3 regions of the Pseudoalteromonas sp. BSi20311 genome follow, and region 1 is predicted to be linked to each of the others. Evidence: predicted binding sites of a transcription regulator. Region 1 holds the regulator's gene; each other region holds the start of a gene.
What was found. The regulator LexA, encoded in region 1, represses DNA repair genes until DNA is damaged. The targets are predictions, from matches to a motif close to TACTGTATNNNNATACAGTA.
Positions count from the first base shown of each region.

Region 2: the regulator LexA is predicted to act here: its motif matches at 908-927, upstream of P20311_RS11770 (SulA-like leucine-rich domain-containing protein).
Region 3: the regulator LexA is predicted to act here: its motif matches at 837-856, upstream of P20311_RS08450 (LexA family transcriptional regulator).

Region 1 is NZ_BADU01000142.1:8,093-10,353, forward strand. It holds gene coxB (cytochrome c oxidase subunit II) at 1-167, opposite strand, end outside; gene lexA (transcriptional repressor LexA) at 642-1,259, opposite strand; gene P20311_RS14390 (PaaI family thioesterase) at 1,448-1,891, shown strand; gene P20311_RS14395 (hypothetical protein) at 1,893-2,261, opposite strand, start outside.
Region 2 is NZ_BADU01000098.1:40,698-42,958, reverse strand. It holds gene P20311_RS11780 (NCS2 family permease) at 1-124, opposite strand, end outside; gene P20311_RS11775 (tetratricopeptide repeat protein) at 243-704, shown strand; gene P20311_RS11770 (SulA-like leucine-rich domain-containing protein) at 953-1,387, shown strand; gene P20311_RS11765 (YchJ family protein) at 1,427-1,903, shown strand; gene P20311_RS11760 (DUF6172 family protein) at 1,971-2,261, opposite strand, start outside.
Region 3 is NZ_BADU01000075.1:55,992-58,252, forward strand. It holds gene P20311_RS08435 (hypothetical protein) at 1-218, shown strand, start outside; gene P20311_RS08440 (hypothetical protein) at 211-594, opposite strand; gene P20311_RS08445 (YdaS family helix-turn-helix protein) at 591-809, opposite strand; gene P20311_RS08450 (LexA family transcriptional regulator) at 963-1,583, shown strand; gene P20311_RS08455 (ImmA/IrrE family metallo-endopeptidase) at 1,967-2,261, opposite strand, start outside.

The sequences.
Region 1 (2,261 bases):
ACGATCACCCCAATCACACAACATATTAAAAATATAGTCATGTGTAGTTGGTATACATTATTACTTATATCAGTTACGCCTTTACGCATATTATATTGGCTATTAGCAAGCACATTTTGCGAAAAAACTAACAATATAAGCCACAAGGAAGAACTCAGCTTACCCATGTGACGGCTCCTTTGATGCTATTGCTGACGCAAAGCGAAGGGACATACTACTTAAACGCCCATTCGTTATTTTTATTTTTTATAAGGGTGCTGGAGTTATTAAATGTGTGTGCTCAAAACGACTACGCTGTGAGTTATTTTTATTCCAGCTCTTTAATAACTAGTTAAAAAATAAACAATAAGCAAGGTGAGTATGAAAAATAAACAAGGGGTTACTTAAAAAAGTGCAGCAAAAAAGTAGTCACTAATGAGTTAGTTAACCTAAGAGTCAGGGGTGGTAAGGGGTAGCTTGAATAACAGCGGAAAAAATATAAAATTTTATGATTTAAAAATAATTAGGATAAATTTATTTATATATAAGTATTTAGCGATGTTATTTACAATAACAAAAGCGATTAACAAGCAGCACCATAAAAAATAATACAAGTAAAATCAGCGCCTAATTAATATTAAGCGCTAAGTTATGCTTAACTATCACATCCAATCAGCGTTACGAATAACACCTACCGCTAAGCCTTCAATATTGAAAGATTCATTTTCCAAGTCGACTTCAATGGCCGAAAACTCGTCATTTTCAGCATGCAGTAATACTTTTCTGCCGGCTTTTTCTAGGCGTTTAACCGTAACATCATCATCCACTCGAGCAACAATAACCTGACCATTTTCAGCCACTTGAGTTTTATGTACAGCGAGTAAGTCGCCATCCATAATACCAATATCTTTCATACTCATGCCGTTAACACGCAGTAAAAAATCGGCCGCAGGTTTAAACATTAAAGGGTCAATTTTACAGTGGCTTTCAACATGCTGTTGCGCCAATATTGGCTCACCCGCAGCAACCCGACCAATTAAAGGCAAGCCTAATTGCTCTGGCTCTTCTTCTTCAACAAGCTGAATGCCGCGACTCGCACCCGGCTTCATTTTAATTACACCTTTTTTAGCCAGTGCTTTTAAGTGTTCTTCTGCAGCATTTGCACTTTTAAAACCCAGTGTTTGTGCAATTTCGGCACGTGTAGGAGGCATACCAGTGTCTTTAATAAACACTTTGATAAGTTCGAGTATTTGCGCTTGGCGTTTTGTTAATGGTCGCATACAACTGGTTTTCCATACAGTACAATTAACTGTGAGTATATACAGTTATTTAAAAATCGCAAATATAAATTAATACCTTATAAGTCATGATGGCTAAACAATAAGATGCTTTAAAACCGCAATAATAAATGTAATTATTAGCAGCGCATTATCATATTAATTCTCAATTACTTATCCAAGGAGCTAGCATGAGTATTTGGCACCAACCAATTACATTAGAGTTTTGTAAGCAATTAGATCAAGGGATCACTGGCCAAGGCACGCTCATGAAGACCATGGGAATTGAAATCAGTGAAATTGGTGATGACTACTTAGTCGCCACTATGCCAGCCATACCTGAGCACCATAATCCAATGGGTATAGTGCATGGTGGTGCCAATGTCGTGCTTGCTGAAACAGTAGCAAGTTATGCCGCTAACTTTGTGGTTGATTTCAGTCGATTTTATTGTGTTGGGCAAGAGATCAGCGCAAGCCACTTAAAAGCGTCACGCAACGGCACATTAACCGCTACCGCAAGGGCTTATCATATAGGTAAACGCAGCTCGGTTTGGGATATTAAAATAACCAATAGCCGCAATGAGCTTTGCTGCGTATCAAGAATGACCGCAGCCGTAGTCGAGCGAAAAGGTTAAATTACTTTTCCAGAGGGTAAATAGTAACTTCTATGCCTGCGCCAATTGCAGATATGCGTAACAAGGTATCTGCATGCAAGGCCTGATTGAAACATTTTGGCGACGTACCCGACTCAAACCCCATATCAAACGTTCTGCGAGAACAGCTTAACCATTGCTTTAATGCATTGCGTGAACACGACTCGATTAACTCACACAAATGATTAATTGCTTTATCGGGTGTGGTTATTTCACCAGCTACTTCGATGCGTGCCAGTTGGCGGTATTCGTCTTTATCATAATGTAAAATGGTTGCGACCTTTTTTAAATCAGCAACTAATACGCTAATATCTTGCTTTGACTCAAGCTCTAGATCTACATTTAAAAATTG
Region 2 (2,261 bases), on a different contig from region 1:
CAGCAAGCATAGCTGGGTTTACGAATACGATATAAACCATCGTAATAAATGTAGTCATACCGGCAATACATTCACGGCGAACCGAAGAATCATTTGCACGGATTTTGAATAAGGCTTCGAGCATAATAAACTTGTGGTTGTAAAAAGTGGCGAGATTTTAGCATAAAAATAACTTTTTACAGGACATTTTACCTTGCTATATACTAAACTAGCTAAGTAATTAAAATAACAAACGAAGTAGCATGATCAAAACGACACCCAGTGGCCAAGACTTAGAGCAACAATTAGACAACATTCTTTCTTTTGTAACGCAACCAAGCGATGCAAATCTCCCTGCGAGCTCTAAAAACACCGATCAAGACACATTAAATAAAGCCCTTTATTACCTTAAAAATGAACAAGGCGCCTTAGCCGCAAAATGGATGCGTTTGGCAGCAATGGCAGGAAATTATCGCGCGCAGTTTTATTTAGGGCTGTTTTTTATAAAAGGGCAAGGTGTGCCGCAAAGTGTATTTCATGGTGCTGCGTGGCTTAGCTTAGCCAGTAGTCAAGGCTATGAACCCGCCATAGAAGCAATGAGCGATATACGAAAACATATTAGTACCAAACGACTTAAAGATGCTCAATGCTACGCAGCCAGTCTGTATGAACAAATTCATCAGTTACAATTCTCACATTTGATCCCTCCTAGTAGCGAAAAATAATTTAAACTACTGTATACCTCCTATTCATCTGTATTTATTTGCTCCCAGCCTTAAAATTAATTCTGTGGGCATTAACTTTCAATAAAAATTAAACCATTGTTATATATAAATTATTTATATATTTATAGTAACTATCGCGTTTTATGATGAATAACTGTACAAAAAAATAGCAAAAAACACTTGCACCAAACAACTGTATAAACTACTGTATGAATGTACTGTATAAAAACCCAGTGAGTGAGAAAATTATGTTACAACCAATTACCGTAAGAACAGTTAAAAGCTACCAGCAAGATGATCAATCAGATTGTGTTAACGTTGTACAAATTGAAGATGAAATTTCAGCAACGTTTGAGTTATTAAAAGTATTACACCAATACAACAGCCTAAACGCATGGACACTGTTAATAGCACCAGATAACGTACCGAGCAAAGCGCTACTTGATTCATGCTCAATTGATACCAGTAAATTACTGGTTATTCGCCAAAAGCATTTAGTTAATTTAGAGTATGTTTTAAGTTCTGCACTTCACAATGGAAATTTTGCCGCGGTGATCACCTGGACTGACATAATAAATAACCAACAACTGTCGCAGTTATCATTAAACTTGAGCCATACGCGCACTAAGTTGTATTGCTTTAGCAAAAAAAGCGCTCATTCTGAGATTTCACTTACGCAATAAGCTTGATAAACTAGCGTTTTAATACACAGTACATTTATCATGACTTCTAACGCCCTATTATGTTTTTGTGGCAGTCAGCAACCTTATGCTGATTGCTGCGAGCCTTTTCATTTAAAAACCAAACAGCCACACACACCAGAGCAACTTATGCGTGCACGCTACAGTGCTTATGCTGTTAAAAACGCGGTTTTTGTTCGTGAAAGTTACGCAAAAGAAAAGCAAGCTGAAAATTCAATTTCAGAAATTAAAGATTTTGCAAATAGTTGCCGTTTTATAAACTTAACCGTATTAGACTCTGGTTATAATGATGAAACAGGATTTGTTACATTTAAAGCTCACTACTTTTATCAAGATTTATATTGCCAGTTGGCAGAAAATTCAAGGTTTATTAAAGAAGATGGACAATGGCGATACCTTGATGGTGAGATTACACCGGTTGCCGATATTAAAGTAAAGCGCAATGATACGTGCCCTTGTGGCAGTAATAAAAAGTATAAAAAGTGTCATAGTGTATAAATAACAGCTACAAAAAATGGGCCACGAGGCCCATTTTCAAAAACTACACTAAACGCAAATTAGCGTTTTACTCGCCATCATCTTCATCGAAATCTTGACGCTGTGCAGGTCTTGCTAAAATCTCTAAGTAAAAAGAAGTTAAACCTTGCTTTTCAATTTCACTGATGTGATTGTTAATTTCGGCAACGTGAACCACTTGGGCTTCTTCAGCCGTGTTGCCAAACTTACAATCGAATGCCCAGTAGTCGGCATCAACAGGTAAAGTTTTATTACGTTCTCTTTTCAAATATTTTTTCACTTCATGCTTTGCAGCATCAACCATACGAGGGTATTTGATTTTCTCATGATTCAGCGTGAA
Region 3 (2,261 bases), on a different contig from region 1:
AACAAGACATACTTGAACAGGCTGAATTTGTTAACAAATCGCCGTACATCACACCATCGGTGTACGAATCCACCTTAAAACAACTAATTCTTAGTGGCTTTATCGCCCCTGCGGACCAAAAAAACGCGTATTACTTAACAATTAAAGGGGCAAACACTGTTTATACAAACCTCGTTCAAGACCCTCACGAGCGCCTTGCAAAACAAGAGGCTAAATAAGCGCTAATGCTTTTTTAATTGCGCTTGGATGCTCAAATACATCCTCGTGCCGTGCGGCTTCTTCAAAAACATCAGCCAAAAGAGCCGCCATATCATTTACACTCTTCCCTTTATTTGCCTCAGTGCGCGCAAATTTAACTGCAACACCTAACGCAATGGCCGCTAAGTCAATCGGCGTTAACGTGGTCGCGCTACTCATGGCGTTTATAATGGCGAACTCCACTTTGGCCTTTTCGTTACGCTGTGCAAAAAACTCAACTGCCAGAGCGTCAATATCAAAAGCAGGCGCATCTTTATTTTCTTTTTTTCTGCGGGCTAAATTTTCTTTGGCTGACTCTTCTGTTATCCAGCACCCTGTAAAAATGTCATTAATCATGCTGCATCGTCCTTGTTTGTTTTTTGGTGATCGGCGAGTAAATCGTTTACCGATACTTCACCGTTGGTTAGTTCTGAAATACGCGGGATGTATTTCGCTGGGGCTTGGCCGAATTTATTCATCCAGTCCCATACTGAAGCCTGTTTTACACCTAAGGCGTTGCCTAGTTTGGTCTGTCCACCATAGATTTTTACAGCTTTAGTGATGTTATTCATAGTTAAACACCTTAAATTACAGTTTGTAGCTGTATTAAAGTACAGTTAAAGGGTGGTTGTCAATACCCTTTTTAACTGTAAAATAGTCAAAAGCTGTAATTTAGCTGTAAGTAATTTGCTTACTCTGTTGATTTAAATGATAAAGGACTAACTATGTGCATCGGAAAAAGAATAAAAGAAAGACGAAAAGAGCTTAAGCTCACTCAAGTTCAATTGTCAGAAATGGTAGGCATTGCACAGCAATCACTTCAAAAAATTGAAAACGGCACTACAAAAAACCCACGCAATATTCAAGCGCTGGCTGATGCGCTAGATTGCGCGCCTGAGTTTTTACAGTTTGGAATTGGTGAAAGCGAAAACAGTAACGTTGCACCGGGGCCAACACTTAAAGCGGCTGTGCCGTTAATTAGCTGGGTGCAAGCTGGCGCATGGTCTGAGATTAGTGAAATTAAAGCGTATGATGCAGAGCGTTACTTATGCCCTGTAAAATGCAGCGACCTAACCTTTGCGTTAAAAGTGCAAGGCGTGAGCATGGAACCGAAGTTTTATGACGGTGATTTAATATTTGTAGACCCTGAAGCTGAATGCATCCACGGTTCGTACGTAGTGGCGCGCCTAGACGATAATAACGAAGCCACCTTTAAGCAGCTAATTATTGAAAGCGGCCAAAAGTTTTTAAAAGCCGCCAACCCTAACTGGCCTGAGCAATTAATACCGATTAATGGTAATTGTACATTGGTTGGTAAAGTGGTGTTTGCGGGTAAGTCTTTTTAGTTAACTAAACACCAGGCACAAAAAAGCCCGCGTTTGCGGGCTTTTATATGCAGACCTACTGGTTACTATGCTCGGACTAAGAATGCCCAAGCTTGATAACCATACTCGTGAGCGTCTAATTGTTTTTCTGATTTACCACGTACTTTGCGGTAGCGGCAGAAAATCCACTTAAACCCTTTCGGAGCAGGCTTGTTACCTAACTTTTTTAGTTTCACTCATACAACACCTCCTTACTGAGATAAATTGTTTCCTTGAGTTTTTGGTATTATGGTGCTAAATTCATCATTGACTTAATACGAAAACGCAAGGTCTCGATGCTACTCAGTACATCAAGCTTTTTGTTTTAAGACTCTAAGTGAGTTGGCGCTCATTTAGAGTCTACCCTACCTAAAAAATTTACTTTGGTAGGTTGCTGCTTCCAAAGATACACCACATAGGTCTGCAATTTCTTGCGGTGCTTTCCCCTTCAGCAAATCTTTTTTTGTGTATGGCATTAGAATTTCACCACCAAAACAATTGGCCTGCCATTCACTATCTTCGAACGGTCTTAGCTCTTCATTAGTTCTGGCTAAAGTAATTTCTAAGTTTGAGTGTAATATATAATGCCCCAACTCATGTGCGGCAGTCATTCTATCGCGTCCACAACCATCCAGCGCTCGCTCGTAAACATCTTCTCTA